DNA from 4 places in the Aeromonas sp. FDAARGOS 1416 genome. Region 4 is predicted to be linked to each of the others. Evidence: riboswitches for the same ligand, from Rfam matches in the RefSeq annotation. Region 4 holds a riboswitch; each other region holds the start of a gene.
What was found. Region 4 has a riboswitch for cyclic di-GMP ahead of lafK (sigma-54 dependent transcriptional regulator). Riboswitches for the same ligand answer to the same signal wherever they lie in the genome.
Positions count from the first base shown of each region.

Region 1: another riboswitch for cyclic di-GMP. It lies ahead of gbpA (N-acetylglucosamine-binding protein GbpA); the one in region 4 lies ahead of lafK (sigma-54 dependent transcriptional regulator).
Region 2: another riboswitch for cyclic di-GMP. It lies ahead of I6L46_RS17195 (immunoglobulin-like domain-containing protein); the one in region 4 lies ahead of lafK (sigma-54 dependent transcriptional regulator).
Region 3: another riboswitch for cyclic di-GMP. It lies ahead of I6L46_RS12145 (glycosyl hydrolase family 18 protein); the one in region 4 lies ahead of lafK (sigma-54 dependent transcriptional regulator).

Region 1 is NZ_CP077301.1:4,280,566-4,284,988, reverse strand. Features, by position in the region: gene I6L46_RS19545 (methyl-accepting chemotaxis protein) at 1-730, shown strand, start outside; cyclic di-GMP riboswitch class I at 996-1,081, shown strand; gene gbpA (N-acetylglucosamine-binding protein GbpA) at 1,147-2,568, shown strand; gene I6L46_RS19535 (transporter substrate-binding domain-containing protein) at 2,719-3,555, opposite strand; partial or broken gene I6L46_RS19530 (amino acid ABC transporter ATP-binding protein) at 3,552-4,314, opposite strand; gene I6L46_RS19525 (amino acid ABC transporter permease) at 4,311-4,423, opposite strand, start outside.
Region 2 is NZ_CP077301.1:3,783,164-3,787,586, forward strand. Features, by position in the region: gene I6L46_RS17190 (hypothetical protein) at 1-165, opposite strand, end outside; gene I6L46_RS17195 (immunoglobulin-like domain-containing protein) at 334-2,523, opposite strand; cyclic di-GMP riboswitch class I at 2,574-2,659, opposite strand; gene prlC (oligopeptidase A) at 3,097-4,423, shown strand, end outside.
Region 3 is NZ_CP077301.1:2,723,108-2,727,530, forward strand. Features, by position in the region: gene I6L46_RS12145 (glycosyl hydrolase family 18 protein) at 1-1,234, opposite strand, end outside; cyclic di-GMP riboswitch class I at 1,384-1,466, opposite strand; gene I6L46_RS12150 (ExeM/NucH family extracellular endonuclease) at 1,760-3,943, shown strand; one part of gene I6L46_RS12155 (IS3 family transposase) at 4,108-4,423, opposite strand, start outside.
Region 4 is NZ_CP077301.1:3,355,155-3,359,577, reverse strand. Features, by position in the region: gene flhB (flagellar biosynthesis protein FlhB) at 1-342, shown strand, start outside; gene lfhA (lateral flagellar biosynthesis protein LfhA) at 346-2,421, shown strand; cyclic di-GMP riboswitch class I at 2,597-2,684, shown strand; gene lafK (sigma-54 dependent transcriptional regulator) at 2,822-4,204, shown strand; gene lfiE (lateral flagellar hook-basal body complex protein LfiE) at 4,208-4,423, shown strand, end outside.

The sequences.
Region 1 (4,423 bases), 930 kb from region 4:
GCGGGATACCCAGGAAGCGACCGGAGAAGCCGGGCTCGGCAACCGTGACGTTCATGCCAGCGTACATGGTATCAAGGCGCTGGCCACCGAGGTGGAGCAGGCCACCCAACAGGTCAACCAGCTCAAGGAGGGGGTGATGCAGATCAGCGAAGTGACCGCTGTCATCAGCGCCATTTCGGAGCAGACCAACCTGCTGGCCCTCAACGCCGCCATCGAGGCAGCCCGTGCCGGTGAGCAGGGCCGTGGCTTTGCCGTGGTGGCCGACGAGGTGCGCCAGCTGGCCAGCCGCACTCGCCAATCCACCGAAGAGATCCAGAGCACCATTGCCCAGCTGCAGCAACGGGCCGTCAGTGCAGCCAATGCTATGGATACCAGCCGCAAACTGGCAGAGAGCAGCGTCAACCAGTCCCAGCAGGCGGGGCAGGATCTCACCCTGATCGTCAACCACATCCAGCATGTGAGCGACATGGCAACCCAGATCGCTACAGCCGCCGAGCAGCAGAGCATGGTGGCCGAGGATATGAACCGCAACGTCAGCGGCATCAACGACTCGGCGCTGGAGATGTCCCAGTCCGCCTCGCAACTGGCGCAGGAGAGCGAGTTGCTGGCCGGTCTCTCCCGCAGTCTGGATGAGCGACTTGCGGTGTTCAAACTGGGCAAGGAGTCAGCTGCAGCGCCAATGATGGCTCCCGTATCTCCCCCCTCCGGAGAGCAGCGCGCCCGTCATTGATGGCGTCAATCCGTGTCGCCTTGTCACCCAACCTGCCAGCCAAGCTGGCAGGTTTTTTTTACGTCAGCAACACGCAATCAACATGCATCTTATCGGCATATTCAACGTTGATCGGTGCCATTCACAGATAAGAGAACAATTTAAAAACAGCCAGTTAGAATGATTTTCGCGCCATTGAATGGTGCATTTAAACATTTAACTTCAAATAATTAATCAATGCAGTGCACAATGGTGATGGCCGAACATTTGGCCCATCACTAATCATCTAGTCATTTGGCAAACTGACCGAAAGGTCGGGACGCAAAGCCTCCGGTCTACAGACGTTTTGTCCAGGATAGCGGGGTTGCTACACGCAAGTGTGTATCGGGGAATCCCCAGGCCAACTGACTGCCCACATCTGTCGAACAGAGGAATGTATGGCAGCAAAAATCCAACTCAATCACATCGCAGCGGTGCTGGCTCTGCTGGCCAGCGGCAGCGCCCTGGCTCATGGCTACATCAGCCAGCCAGAGAGCCGCAACTATCTGTGCAAAACCGGCGGCAACAGCCAGTGTGGCGGCGTGCAGTGGGAACCCCAGAGCGTGGAGGGCCCTTCCGGCTTCCCGCAGAGCGGCCCGCAGGATGGTCAAATCGCCTCGGCGGGCAGCCCGCGCTGGAGCGAGCTGAACATCCAGACCAGCGACCGCTGGACCAAACGTGAAGTACAGCCCGGCCCCTTCGCCATCAGCTGGACCTTCACCGCAAACCACGTCACCCGCAACTGGCGCTACTACCTCACCAAGCAGAACTGGAACCCCAACCAGCCGCTCACCCGCGCCTCGTTCGACCTGACCCCCTTCTGCGTCATCGACGGCAACATGGTGCAGCCGCCCAAGCAGGTAACCCACAACTGCATCCTGCCGGAGCGCACCGGTTATCAGTTGATCCTCGGCGTGTGGGAAGTGGGCGACACCAGCAACAGCTTCTACAACATCATCGATGCCAAGTTCAAAGATGGTAGTCAGCCGCCGCTGGAGTGGAGCCAGTCCGGCACCATCTACCCCTCCATCGACCTCGCGGCAGGCGACAAGGCGATGACCCGGGTATTCGATGCCAACGGCGAGCGCCCCGATCTGCAAACCGTGCTGACCATCACCACTGCCGAACAGGGCCAGAAGAACAACTGGGCCCATGCCCTCGCCAGCAAGATCAACGCCGAGCAGAGCCTGATCCGCGCCGGTCAGCAAGGAGCCGATGGCCAGTTCAATCCGGTCTACGGTATGAACCCCGTCTATCTGCATCGAGACAGCAAACTGAAGCGGGTCGAGATTGACCTGCAACAGCAGCAACCGCCGGTGGTGGACAGTATCAGCGTCAGCGGTCTGGCCAGCGACTATGTGCTGGACAACGGCAAGGCAACCCTCGATTTCACCGTCACCGCACAGGGCGATCTGACCGTATCCAACACCCTCTATGACCACGGCGGCGTGGCCAAGGGTGAAAGCAGTGCCGACATCAAGGACAGCAGCCACACCTTCACCATGGCGCTGGAAGGGCTCAAGGCAGGTCACCACCAGCTGGTGATCAAGGCCACCCCGAAAGCGGGCGGCGAGACCATCCAGCAGACCATGGATCTGATGTTCAAGGAGCAGAGCAGCGGCGAATATGACTTCGTCTTCCCGAACAACATCAAGTCCTACACCGCCGGAACCAAGGTGCAGCAGCCGAAAAATGGCAAGGTCTATCAGTGCAAGCCCTTCCCCTACAGCGGCTACTGCCAGCAGTGGACCACCACCGCCACCCAGTACGAGCCGGGCATCGGCTCCCACTGGCAAATGGCGTGGGATGAAGTGCACTAACCCACGCTTGGGCACATAAAAAAGGGCGTCCTCTCTAGCAGGGGACGCCCGGAAAAATCAAACCTTGCGGTTTGCATACCAACGGAACCAAGACCTCACTCTTCACTTACTTCACACACTCAACACACTCTTCAAAACAGGGTTTGTCCATTAACCCTGCCATTTTCCTCCTTCGACAATCACATCATTCGGATCGGTATCAGGGCTCAGCTTGTCACGCACATACTGGTCATAGAGTTTCAGCAGGTACTTCTCCTCACCCAGCTTGGCGAGACGGTCGTTGACCCAGTCACGCAGCTCGATATTGCCCTTCTTCACCGCCGGGGCGATGGGATCTTCCGAGCCCAGTTTTTCGGGCAGTACCCGATAGCCCGGGTTCTCCTTGGCCCAGCTGAACAGTACCAGGTTGTCCTGGGCATAGGCGTCACCACGGCCCTGGGCCAGCGCCTGCAAAGATTCGGTGTTCTTCTCGAACTTGAGTACCTTCCACTCCGGGTGGTTGCGGGTCAGCCAGATGTCGGCTGTGGTGCCGGTGGTCACGATCAGGGTCTTGCTGGCCAGATCGTCGAGCTTCTTGGCCGGACTCCCTTCCGGCACCAGCACCTGTACCGCCACTCGCAGGTTCGGGTTGGTGAAATCCACCACCTCGCGCCGCTCCGTGGTCACCGTCATATTGGCGAGGATAAGATCCACCTTGTCGCTCTGCAGGAAGGGGATGCGGCTGGCAGGCTCCACCGCCACGAACTCGATCTTGTTCTCGTCCCCCAGCAGATCCTTGGCGAAGCGGCGGCCGAGATCGGTGTCAAAACCGACGTAGTTCCCCTTCTCGTCCACGTAGCCAAACGGCGGTTTGTCGGTGAAGACGCCGACGATGAGCTTGTCCCGCGCCTTGATCTTGTCGAGGGAACCGTCCGCCGCATGGGCGGCGCCACTGGCGATACCCAGTCCCAATAAGGCACTAAGCAGAACCGAGGTGATTTTTTTCATGCTGACTCCTTTCGTTTGATGACATTTGTATAAGAAAACTTGGCGAGGAACTGGCGCGCACGCTGGCTCCTGGGATTGTCGAAAAATTGGTGGGGGGCGGCCTGCTCCAGAATGTGGCCGCCATCCATGAAGACGATGCGATCCGCCACCGCCCGGGCGAAGGCCAGCTCGTGGGTGACGATGAGCAGGGTCATGCCGCTGCCGGCGAGATCGCGGATCACCTCCAGCACCTCCTGCACCATCTCGGGGTCGAGGGCGGCGGTTACCTCGTCAAACAGCATCACCTGCGGGTTCATGCACAGCGCCCGCACGATGGCGATGCGCTGCTGCTGGCCGCCGGAGAGCTGGCGCGGATAGTCATGGCGCCGCTCCCACAGGCCGATGCGGGTCAGCAGCTGCTCGGCTTGCAGCAGCGCCTCTGCCCGCTCCCGCTTTTGCACCTGCAGGGGGCCAAGCAGCACGTTTTCCAGCACCGTCAGGTTGGGGAAGAGGTGATAGCTCTGGAACACCATGCCGATCCGCTGGCGCACCCGCTGCCAGTCGGTGGCACCATCCAGCAGCACACCATCGAAGCGGATCTCGCCCCCCCTGAATGGGTTCGAGCCCGTTGAGAGTGCGCAGCAATGTGCTCTTGCCGCAGCCGCTCGGCCCCAGGATGACGATCACCTCCCCGGCGCGCACGCTGAGGCTGATCCGATCCAGCACCAGATTTGGGCCGAACTGTTTACTGACAGAACCGAGTTCAAGCAGAGGTGTCATACCGCATTACCCCATTGTTGCTCCAGCCGGCGCGAGGCGAGCGAGAGCGGATAGCAGACCAGAAAAAAGAACAGAAACAGCAGACCGTAAATAAGCAGCGAGCCATAGG
Region 2 (4,423 bases), 430 kb from region 4:
CTGCTCGTCAGCCGCACTCTGATGCAGCGCGGCGAGGCGCGCCGTCATTTGCTCGTAGTGCTCCTGATAGGTTTGTTTGAAATAGGCTTGTTCGCGCTCATCGGCCACGACATGGGCCGACAGCAGCAAACCGAGCAGGGTGGCAAGCTTGGTGGTTCTTGGCATGGTGATTTCCTTATCTTGGTTGTTGTTGGATGTTTTTTGGTGCTTGGCAAGCATGTAAAAGAGAGGGGCTAACCCGTCCGGGTCAGAGCATCCTGCCCATCGGCGGTGTGGCCGACGGGCAGGATATGGGCGGGGGCCTGTCGGCCCCCGTTAGTGGTTGGGGCAAGGTCAGAGCTTGATCCAGGCATTGCTCCAGGCAGAGCCGGTACCCGGCGCATAGTGGCTGGTCGAGCCTCCACACCAGCCGCTGTAGGGCCAGGGTTTGCACTCGTAGTTGCCACCGGCATTGCTAACCCGATCACCAGCCTGATAGCCGGTGTTGGGAGCGTAGGCCGGGTAGTCACCTTCGCCACCGCCGCTGTTCTCTTCGGTCAGCGCAACCGTGAAGCGCTGTACCACCGGCTGCTGGCCATCTGCCAGGCCGGTGATGACCACGTCGTAGCTACCGTCGGTGACATTGCTGCCCTGCAGCATCAGGGTGCTGGTGCCGTTCACCTGGCTGCTGGTGGTACCGTGGCTGTGGCCGCTCTGCTCCAGAGTCGCGGTGATCTGTACCGGGTTGGCGGTGGTCAGGTTGAAGCGGATGCTGACCTGACCGTTGACTATGGTGTACTCGCTCGCCATGGCGCTGACGGTGAAGTCGCTGCTGCCTTCGGCGGGTGGCGTTGTGCCGCCGCAATCGCTGTCGCCCTGTACGCGCCAGACGCCCCAGTCACCCGTGGTGCCCGGCTCTTCGTTCTGGGTCCACCAGCCTGCCAGCCAGTTCTTGCCGTTGTGGCTGACGATGTCGCCGCCCACGTAGACCTTCTTGGCATCCCAGCTGTTTTCACAGACGGCGCCCTGCTCCCTGACGGTCACGTTGCGCTGCTGGGTTACCTGCTGACCGGCGCTGTCGCTCACCTGATAGGTGAGGGTGTAGCGGCCGACCTTGCTGCTGTCGACGTTGCCGCTGACCTTGATTTGGGCGGTCAGGTCGCCATCTTCTTCATCATGGGCGCTGACGCCAGCGATCGGATCGAAAGCGGTACCCAGTTCCAGCGTGGTATCGGTGACACCGCTGAACACCGGCTTCATGCTGTAGACCTCGATGGTACGTACCTGCTCGGTGACGTTGTTGTCGCGATCGCTCACCTTGTAGGTGAGGGGGTAGAGGCCGATGCGCTGGCTGTCTACCGAGCCTTCCACCTGGATTTGGCCAGTCAGGTCGCCATCTTCCTTGTCGTTGGCGCTGACACCGGCCAGCGGATCAAAGGCGGTACCCTGCTTGATGCGGGTATCGCTCAGGCCGCTGAACACCGGCTTGCCGTTGTCGACCGGGGGCGTGATCTCCTGATCGTGGATGAAGGGGCCGTAGCTCTTGATGAAGGATTCGTTGTAGGACTGACCGGCGGCGTTGCGGCCCATGTCCCAGTTGATGGACCAGGTCATCACGCCGCGCAGCGGTTGCCCCTCGCTCTTCAGGCGGTTGAAGGCGTTGTAGAGCTTCTGCGGATCCTGCACATAGCCGGTGGCGGCGGCGTCGATGTTGGTCGGAATGCCAAACACCAGCTTGTCATGGGGGATCTTGTAGAAGCCGCGGGTTCCGTTGCTCAGCGAATCCGCCATGTAGTAGATGAACTCTTCTTTCAGGGCATCGTTGTTCTGGGCAATCCAGCCGATGCCATCGATGTAGATACCGTCACCACCCTGGTTGTAGAACTGGGGGTTGATCCAGTCGTAGTAGCCTTCCAGATTGCGGATATAGGGGATGTAGGCGCCAGTCTGGGTCAGATAGGGGAACTCCGGCGCCATGGTGATTAGGAAGTTTTTCCCCTGGGAGCGGTAGTGATCCTTGACCAGACGCAGGGCCGCCGGGATCACGGTCTGGTTGTCGGCGGCGGTGATGGCGGCCTGTTCCAGGTCGATATCCAGCCCGTCGAAGCCATAGGTCTCCACCAGACGGATGATCTCGTCGGCAAAGGCCTGCTCCTGACCTTTGCGCAGCTCGATGTGTGCATCGGCACCGCCCAGCGCCAGCAGCACGGCACGGCCCTGACGGTTCAGCTCTGCGATCTGCTCGATAAACTGGCTTTCGCTCATGCCGATGGCCGGGTCGAGCTTGAAGGTGGGGATGGGATCGCTGCCATACACCTTCATGAAGGAGACATCGACCACGTTGTATTGCGGGTTGACCTGATCGAGCTTGACGCAGGGGGCGATACCGCCCTTGTAGCCCGAGCCGTCACACCAGTTGTGCCAATAGCCGACCACTACGCCGGACTGGGGGTTGACCATCGCCTGACCGGCACTGGTGGCATATGCCATGGGGGCGCCCATGCCGAGCAGGCAGCCAAGCAGGGATAATTTGAGTTTGTTCATCGTCTCTCCGTACGGTGCAAATGGGGCGTCGGTTGTGACCGGACGTCCTCGGGGGCAGCCCCGCTGTCATAGGTGTTTTCCCTTAGACCGGTGGCTTTGCGTCGCGCCCTTTCGGGTCACTTTGCCTTTTTCACCCGATTTCTGTGCAGCACAGAGAATCAAGTGACCTGCATGGCAGGTTGCCTATGATAGATGCTTGAAAATAAATTAATCAATAGTTGGTTTTGATTCTAATTAACTGAAAAATATTGATAATTTGTTACAGTTGCCACATTTTGTCCGTTTCAATGATTGAGCATGACGGTACTTGGCTGGCAGCTGTGGCGCCGGTAAATGGCGGCTTTTTGCCCCTTGAAAGTAGCGATAAGAGCCAAAAAAGGCCCACATATTCATCTTGTTACTGGCTGTTGATGGCAAAACTGCAGCAACGGCAGAGATCCGGGTCGCAATGGTAGGAAAAGTACAGGGTTGCGGCGGATTCCCGCTTGATTATTGCGTGGCTTGGCCACATGTTAGAAAGCCATACAGAGCTGCTAAAGCGGTCTGTTCAAGACCAAACAAGAGGTAACCGGGATGAATAACCCTTTGCTGACAATGGATTCGCTGCCCCCTTTCAGCCAGATCAAGCCGGAGCAGGTTCAACCTGCCGTGATTCAGGCGATTGCTGACTGCAAGCAGAAGATCAGCGATGTGCTGGCCCAGCGTGATCCCCATACCTGGGATAGCCTGATTGCCCCGCTGGAAGAGGTAAATGACCGTCTGTCACGGATCTGGTCACCGGTCAGCCACCTCAACTCCGTACTCAACAGCGAAGCGCTGCGCGAGGCCCATGATGCCTGCCTGCCGCTGCTCTCCGAATTCCAGACCTATGTCGGTCAGCATGAAGGGCTCTATCAGGCCTATCTGGCCCTCTCCGAGAGCGATGATTTCCCGCTGCTCAGCGGCGCCCAGCGCAAGGAGATCCAGAATACCCTGCGTGACTTCCGCCTCTCCGGTATCGGTCTGCCTGCCGAGGCGCAGCAGCGTTACGGCGAAATTCAGGCCCGCCTCTCCGAGCTGGCCTCCCGCTTCAGCAACAACGTGCTGGATGCGACCCAGGGCTGGCACAAGCTGGTGGCCGATGAAGCCGAACTGGCCGGCTTGCCCGACAGCGTGCGTGCCGCTGCCCGTCAGATGGCTGAACTTAAAGGCAAAGAGGGGTGGCTGTTCACGCTGGATATCCCCTCTTATCTGCCGGTGATGATGTACGCGGACAACCGCGAACTGCGCGCCGAGATGTACGAAGCCTTCACCACCCGCGCCTCCGATCAGGGCCCCAATGCGGGCAAGTGGGACAACTCAGTCATCATGAGCGAGCTGCTCACCCTGCGCCGCGAACTGGCCCAGCTGCTGGGCTTTGCCAACTATGCCGAGCTCTCCCTGGCCACCAAGATGGCGGACAAGACCGAACAGGTGGTGAGCTTCCTCACCGATCTGGCGGCCAAATCCCTGCCACAAGGCAAGGCCGAGCTGGAGGAGATCCGCGCCTTCGCCGCCGAGCAGCATGGTCAGAGCGAGCTGGCCGCCTGGGATCTCGCCTACTACGCCGAGAAGCTCAAGCAGCACAAGTTCTCCATCTCCGATGAGCAGCTGCGCCCCTACTTCCCCGCCAGCAAGGTGGTGAAGGGGTTGTTCGAAGTGGTGAAGCGGGTGTTCGGCATGAAGGTGCGCGAGCGCCTCGGCATCGACACCTGGCACCCGGACGTGCGCTTCTACGATATCTTTGATGCCGACGACGAGCTGCGCGGCAGCTTCTATCTAGACCTCTATGCCCGCGAGCACAAGCAGGGCGGCGCCTGGATGGATGTCTGCCTGGGTCGTCGCTACCGTCAGGATGGTTCACTGCAAAAACCGGTGGCCT
Region 3 (4,423 bases), 630 kb from region 4:
TGACCGAGCAATCGCCCTTGGTGGTGGCGGTGTAGAAGCCGCGGGTATCGGCCCAGCCCCCGACCGAGATGAGGGTCTTCACGTCCGGATACTGCTTCTTGTACTTCGACAGCAGGTTGAAGTGGCCCTTGTAGGCGAATTCAGGATCCATCTCGGCACCCGGCACACCATCCCAGGTCATCTTGGTGGCTGCATCGTCCACCTTGATGGTGTGGCTCTGCTCATCCACCGCCGCGAAGGCATAGTTGATATGGGTGATCTTGTTCCATGGAATATCGCTCACCAGATAGGCGGGCAGGCCGTTCTTGCCAGTGCGCCAGGAGGTGAAGTAGCCGATGACCCGGCGAGCATGGTCATCCCCCATGCACTCGTAACCATCCGGACGATAGATCTGGCGAATGTCACAAGAGAGGTTGCCACCGGTGGGCGGCAGCGCGGCCTCCTCGACATTGACGGTCACTGCCGCCGACTCGCCGCTCAGATTGCTCTTGTCAGTGGCCACCAGCTTGAGGGCGGCACTGCCTTTGACATCCGGCGTCCAGTTCACCTGCCAGGGGGCAGTAGTGTCTTCACCAATCTTCTTGCCATCGACATAGAGCTCGACTTTGGCCACATCGTTGTTGGCATCTGTGACGTTGCCACTCACCGCCACGCTGCGACCCAGGGTCACCTTGGCGCCGCTGCCCGGGCTGCTAATGCTCACCTTGGGCGCCTCTGACGCGACCACGGCGGCGACGTTGAAGCTCGAATCCGCCTCGCTCAGCACCTTGCTATCTTTATCCAGCGCGCGAGCCTTGAGGGTATGGGCCCCCACTCCGGCGGCGCTCCAACTGGCACTCCAGGGCGAGGCGCTCGCCATGGCGACCAGCGTGCCGTCGACAAGATATTCCACCCGGGCCAAGGCTGTCACTGGGCCACTCAGGGCCACTGCCAGCGCCACGCTGGCTCCTTCATTAAAACTGGCACCAGCAGCCGGTGAGCTGACTGCCACACCGAGCGCAGGAGGGGGCACCTCGCCACCATAGGGCTTCCAGGCATCGGCCCAGACTACACCTACCCCCGGCTCATAGTGATAGGGGGATGCCCCGCACCAGCCTGAATAGGGAAATTCTTTGCATTCATAGAGGGTACCGACGTTGCTGACGATATCGCCAGCCTTGTAGGCAGTACCGGATTTATAGGCGGGATAAGCGGCCTGAGCCCAGGCGGGCGCAGCCGCAAGGGCGACCAGCATGGCAAGCCTGCTGGGTCTGAAGAGCTGTTGCATATTGTTATCTTCCTTGTTTTGTCTTGGCATTGGTCACCAAGGCAAAGAACAATCGCAACCTGCATGATGGGCGCAGACAACTGGCAATGGACCTGCCACAAAAACCACCCCTCACCCAGGGAAACCCCGCTATCTGGATCCACGATCGAGACCGGAAGCATTGCGCCCCGGCATCACTGCCGGTTTGCCCTTTACCTGGGTTCCGTGAGGAACGAACCCAGTATAGGAAGGCGACAAGATCCCCTCAATCTTTATTCTCAAAGAGAATTATCCCCTGCCACGAAAGCGTCATGATCACAGAGTTAAAGTTGATTGAATTATCAAAAAAATCATATCGTTACTGGGATCATAAAAACGCTTTCCCGCACCTTCCCAGATTCATTTAATGTGCGTTGGCTCACTGGTATGACATGCCAGAAATGTGACAATGCGCGCCCTTGGTCAACGAGCCAAGGCTATGGAATCACTGGCAAAAATAAAAAAGGAACACCTATGAAAGGTACTCGTACCCTGCTGTCGCTGGCCGTGGGGCTGGCACTTGCATCCTCAGGCGCCCATGCGGCATTTGTCTGCCCGTCCGATCCGGCTCAACTCACTCCCATCCCGACCATTCAGGGCACAGGCTCCGCCAGCGCGCTGGCCACCCAGACCGTGACCGACAAGAACGGCAATGTGACCGGTAAAATCAGCACGGGCACCTTCAACGTTCGCGGTATCGTGACGACGCTGGGCCAAAGCCTGACCAAGGGTTTCTATCTGACTGACCCGGTGGGAGATGGCAATCCGGCCACCTCTGATGGCATCTTTGTATATCTGAACGACAAAGACTTCGCGACCAAATATAAAGACATCAAACCGGGGGCTGAACTCTGCCTCGAAGCCAAGGTCGAGGAGTACTACGGCGGCACCCAGCTCAAGCCCACCTTCGAATCCAGCAAAGCCCGCCTGCAAGTCACCGCACAAGGGCTGAATGTGCCGACCAGCGTACTGCAGGTCAATGAAGGGGAGACGCTGGCGCAGGCACTCAATCGCCACGAAGGGATGCGGGTACGTCTCGACAGCAGCAGTGACCTGCACCTGACCCGCAACTACGGCTTCGACTACAAGGTCTATCGCAACAACGTAGAGTTGGCCCACAAAACCCCGCTGATCAAACCGACCCAACTTCATGTTGCCAACAGTGCGGACGCTGTCGCACTAGCCACCAGAAATGGCAGCAACCGTCTGGTAGTCGAGTCTGATTACAAAGCGCCGGATGGCGTACTGCCCTGGTTCCCTGGCTGGGATGCCGATCAGGGTTATCTGCGCATCGGTGATCAACTGACCGGGCTGGAGGGGGTGATCGTATACAACAAGGATGCCTTCCGTCTGGTGGTACCGAGCGATATCACCCTGACTACCGGCGCCCTGCTGCGCAGCCCTGAAGAGGATCGTCAAGACGCGCCGGCTCGCCTCGCTGGCAGCGATCTGCGGATCGGCAGCTTCAACGTACTCAACTACTTCACCAGTCACTCCAGCATCGGCGGCGCACTCAATATCCTGTGCAAGGATCAGGCGGATGCCGACAACGCCAAAGGTTGCAACCGGGGGGCCAAGAGCCAGCCCGAGTTCGAGAAGCAGCGCACCAAGATCGTCAATGCCATTACCGCAATGGATGCCGATCTGCTCGGCCTGATGGAGATGGAAAACAACGGCTTCGAGGATAACTCGGCCCTCCACAATCTGGTGACTCGCCTCAACGAACAGCAGAAGGATGCGAGCAAACACTACGCCTATGTGCGTCTGCCGGTCACTGCCCTTACCGATGGCAAGTTCTTCGGCGGGGACGCCATCATGGTGGCGATGATCTACCGCCCTGCCCTGCTCACCCCCAGCGGGGATGCCAGCGTCATCAAGCTGCCGGAGCAGCGCTACACCACAGGTGGTGTGGCCAAGACAGCCGGTCAGCGCGACTCGCTGGTTCAGACCTTCACCCTCGCCAAGAGCAAGGAACCGCTGACGCTGGTGGTCAACCACCTCAAATCCAAGGGGTCAGGCTGCTACGAAAATGGCGATGGCAAGACAGAACCGGCCGACCTGCAGGGCAAGTGCACCGAGTTCCGGGTCTCTGCCGCCAAGGTGCTGGGTGAGGCGGTCAGCAAACTGCCGGGCCAGGTGCTGCTGGTTGGCGACTTCAACTCCTACGCCAAGGAAGATCCGATCCGGGTGCTGACCGACTACAACCCGGCCACCAGCGAGCGGAAGATCGTATCGGCCTCTCACACCTTTATCGGTGATCACTCCTATGAACAGCTCGGTCGCGAAGTGACTCGCAGCTACGGCCTGATCGATCTCAACGTCAAATTCAACAAGGAGAAAGCCATCTCCTACAGCTACGACGGGGAGCTGGGCACCCTGGACTACGCCCTCGCCAACCCGGCGCTGGCCAGCAAGGTGGCAGGTGTCGCCGACTGGCACATCAACTCCTTCGAGAGCTCCCTGTTCGAATACGGCAGCCAGTACACCGGCACATTGCTCAAGTCTGACAACCCCTTCAGTGCCTCCGACCATGATCCCATCATCGTCGACCTGAGACTGGAGAGCGATGCCACCAAACCGGACACCTCCTCAGGCGGTGGTGCGCTGGGACTCGGCCTGCTAGCCCTGTTGCCACTGGCCTGGCGACGTCGCCGTTAACCACAGGCGCATTTGAATAGTGCAAGCAAAGCCCGCGGCTCTCGCGGGCTTTTTCATTCAGGTCATTGGATTTACAAATGAAAGGCGCGGACGTATGGAGAAAATAAATGATGGATGTCTAGTCCTGAAATAGGTTTACACACTTTCAATTAGCATTTCTCTACTCAGAACCCCCTATGTACCGCATCGGGGGTTCTGTATTTCAACGCATGATGCGGCCGCTCCGCGTTGTAAATATCCACCGCTTCACGCACCATTTCCCGCGCTTGCGTCAAATCCTGCGGGCTTTGCAACAATAACTCTCCTTTCAAAATCCCGTTCACCCGCTCCGCCAACGCATTCTGGTAACAGTCATACCCATCCGTCATCGAGCATTTCACCCCGTACCGTTCATGTAGTGACTGATACAACCCCGAGCAATACTGCACGCCGCGGTCCGAATGATGGATGAGTTCACCGCCGCCACGGCGTTGCTTCAGC
Region 4 (4,423 bases):
ATTATCGTTAACCCGACCCATTATGCGGTGGCAATAAAATATGATGCGACTCGTGCCAATGCCCCTTTCGTGATTGCCAAAGGGGTCGACAGCATGGCCGAGCGGATCCGTCAGGTCGCCAAACAGCATGACAAAATGGTGATGAGCTTGCCCGAGTTGACGCGAGCCATCTATCACTCGACCAAGGTGGATCAGGAAGTCCCCGCAGGGCTGTACACGGCAGTTGCCTATGTATTGAACCATGTATTGCAGTTAAGGGCGTATGAGGCAGGCAAGGGGAGGAAACCGACCCCTCTTGCCCCGTTATATGTACCGCCCGAGTTACGTCAACCTGAGAGGTAAGTTGTGAACTGGCGTGTATTCACCCAATCCTATACCGCAATTCCGCTGATGTTATTGGCCATTCTGGCCATGATGATCCTGCCTCTGCCCGGTTGGCTGCTGGATGCGCTCTTTACCTTCAACATCGTGTTGGCGGTTCTGGTGTTGCTGGTATCCGTCTCGGCCCGCAGACCACTCGATTTCTCGGTATTCCCAACCGTGTTGCTGGTGGCCACCTTGATGCGACTGTCGCTGAACGTGGCCTCTACCCGGGTGGTGTTGCTGCACGGTCACGAAGGGCATGAAGCAGCCGGTAAGGTCATCCAGGCATTCGGTGAGGTCGTGATCGGTGGCAACTATGTCGTCGGTCTGGTGGTCTTCGTGATCTTGATGATCATCAACTTTGTGGTGATCACCAAGGGTGGTGAGCGGATTTCGGAAGTATCCGCCCGCTTCACTCTGGATGCTATGCCCGGCAAGCAGATGGCCATCGATGCCGATTTGAATGCCGGCACCATGGATCAGCATCAGGCCAGGGCTCGCCGTGAGGAGATCGCACGAGAAGCAGACTTCTATGGTGCAATGGATGGTGCTTCCAAGTTCGTTCGTGGTGACGCGATAGCTGGCATGTTGGTGCTGATCATCAACCTGGTGGGTGGGTTGGCCATCGGTATCTTCCAGCATGCCTTGCCCGTCGCGGAGGCCTTCCAGCGCTATGCACTGCTGACCATTGGTGATGGTCTGGTTGCCCAGATCCCGTCCCTGCTGATGTCGACTGCTGCGGCTATTATCGTGACTCGGGTCAGCGATGAGGGTGAGATGGCTGATCAGGTTGGTCAGCAGATCCTGGCATCCCCTCGCGTTATCTATACCTCTGCAACCATCATGCTGATCCTGGGTCTGGTACCCGGGATGCCGATGCTCGCATTCCTCAGTTTCGCAGCTGTACTGGCCTGGACAGGTTGGAGTGTCAGCAAGCGAGCCGTCAATGTGCCGGATCTGGATGCAGCGCAAGAGCTGACTCGTCAAATGATTCAGCCTGAACAGCAGGCACTGGAGTGGCAGGATTTGCCGCCAGTTGATACGGTCGCCATCGAGCTTGGTTATCGTCTGGTGCCTTTGGCTGAAACGGATAAAGGGGCTGAACTGCTTGCCCGGGTGCGCGGGATCCGTAAAACCCTCTCCGAGCAGTACGGTTTTCTGCTCCCCGAGATCCGGGTGCGCGACAATCTGCAATTGCAGCCGGATCAGTACCGGATCAAGCTGTCCGGCGTCGCGTTAGCGACGGGGAATGTGGATTGTCAGCGCTTGATGGCCATCAGCAGTGGTGAGACCTATGGCGCGCTAGATGGCGAGTTGACCCAGGACCCGGCCTACGGCATGAGTGCGGTCTGGATCTCCCCTGAACAGAAGGCCAAGGCCCTTAATCTTGGTTACTCGGTGGTGGATTCGGCCACCGTGATTGCCACTCACGCCAGCAAGTTGTTACGTGAACAACTTGATGCGCTGTTTGGTCACGATGAAGTTGGCAAGCTGGGCCAATACCTAGCCAGTCAGTCCCCCCGGTTGGCTGAAGAGCTGAATCTGGCGCTGACCCAGATGCAGCAATTGAGAGTTTTTCGTCAATTGCTAAAGGAGCAGGTCAGTCTTACCGATATACGAACCGTTGCCACGACGCTGCTGGATGCGAGCGAGCTGACCAAAGATCCTGTCTTGCTAGCATCCGATGTGCGCTGTGCCTTGAAGCGCCAGATTGTGCGGCAGGCCATTGGTAATCGGGATGTGCTGGCTACGTTTACGCTGGATGATCGCCTTGAGCAGACATTGCTGGCTGCAATGAATCAGTCACAACAGCAGGGCAAAATCCAGCTGGACAGCTTCCCGGTTGATCCACAACTGCTGGCCCAATTGCAGCAAAATATGCCGTTGGTGAAGGAGCAGTTGCAGCAGTTGGGACATGCCCCTGTGTTGGTTGTTATGCCGCAACTGAGACCGTTAATAGCCCGTTATGCCCGATCATTTTCAAAGGGACTCAAAGTGCTTTCTTATAATGAAATACCGGAAGAGTTACGGGTAGAGGTAATTGGTACACTTGGTTAATTGCTGTTGGATAAATGCGCTGATGGGGAAGTGTTTTTTCCGCCTTTGCTTGAATTGCCGTATGAATACTATATGATGTGGCGAAAATTGACGCAGCAATGTGTGAAAGTTAAATAACAAAAACAATATTAATTGTGTTGCTACACGCCTAGGCAATCAGGTCGGGCGTGTTATCACATTGTAAGGGCAAACTGAACTGAAAAGTCAGGACGCAAAGCCTCCGGTCTAACAGCATGAAAGCTAATGACAGCGGGGTTACCAAGGTGAATTTGGATACAATATCGTTACCATATGGATACAAGGTTGTGCTGTTTTTCAGTATCACCTTGTATTGATCCTTTGTGTCTGATGCTTCAGCTCTATTGATTGTCCTATTCACAGTCACAGGTATCAGATGTCTATGTCTTCGGGATTATCAATAAATAAAAAAATCGGGTTGTGTGGTGATGGTTCTGCTGAACCACATATATTATTGATTCAACCGTTAGTCGCTAGGAATGAGGTTGTAAATATTCTCTCCAGAGAAGGCCTTAGAGTATCAACGGTTAATTCTGTAAAACAGTCAAAGAGCATTATTGCTGACAATAATGTTCATCTTATATTGCTCGATATGGATGCCATGACCGAGCTTGGGCCACGTATTCTGCATGAGTTTGAAGGGCTCGATTGTGTCATTATGGTTAATGAGCATCAGGCCGCAATTGCTGCAGAAGCCATGTGTGCCGGAGCTATAGATTATATTGTCAAACCCTTCCGTTCCCAGCAATTGCTCGATGCTGTACGTGGTGCTTTACGCCTTCGTCAGGCGATCCCCAATCTTATCGCTGTGTCGCCCATGAGCCTGCAGGTCTTGCAACTGGCTCGACGTGCCGCCAAAACCTCCGCCACCATTCTGATTGGTGGTGAGTCAGGCACCGGTAAAGAGCGGTTGGCCCGTTATATTCATGATATGTCAGTCAGGTCTGAAAAACCGTTTGTTGCAATTAATTGCGCTGCCATTCCTGAGACAATGCTCGAATCTATTCTCTTTGGCCATAATAAAGGTGCGTTTACCGGTGCTATATCTGCCCAACCTGGCAAGTTTGAGTTGGCACAGGGGGGTACCCTGTTATTGGACGAAATATCTGAATTATCTTTGAACTTGCAAGCAAAGTTATTACGGGTTTTACAGGAGAAAGAAGTGGAGCGGCTTGGTAGTAATCAAACGATTGCGCTTGATGTTCGTATCATTGCCGCCAGCAATAAAGATCTGCGTACTTTGGTTGCTAATGGATTGTTCCGTGAAGATCTGTTTTATCGTCTTGATGTTTTGCCTATGAGCTGGCCCGCATTGCGTGATCGCCCTGACGATATTATTCCTCTGGCCAACTATTTTCTTGAGCGTTATGCACCTCAGCAGGGTTATCGCCTGAGTAAGCAGGCGTGCCAATTGCTGTTGTCTTATGAATGGCCAGGAAATGTGCGAGAGCTTGATAATGTTATGCAACGCGCATTAATTATGGCGCGCGGTTTGCATATACAGTCCGTCGATTTGATGTTGCCAAACTGTATTCTTCCCGAAGAAACAGTCGCATCAGACACGTGGCATGCTCCCGAGGGGTTGAGTGAAACCCGGCGGCATGCCGAGTTCCAATTTGTATTAGAGACCTTGCGCCGCTTTCGTGGCCATCGTACCCGCACAGCCGATGCACTGGGCATGACAACCCGGGCACTGCGCTACAAGCTTGCGGCGATGCGTGAGCAAGGCATTGATATTGAACAGCAGATTCAAGCAGAGGGATAAAGAATGGAGATTCAAATGATGCCATCGCAGGTGACGCTCCTGCAACAGATGCAGGAGATGCAGCGTGTCGCCAGTCAGACACCGTCCATCGAATCCAATAGTGATGTATCGGGAGCATCGTTTTCAGATGCTATGCACGACGTAGTCGGGCGTGTCAATGAACAGCAAAATATTGCCTCAAAATTGATGGCATCCGTCGATGCGGGACAGAGTGACGAT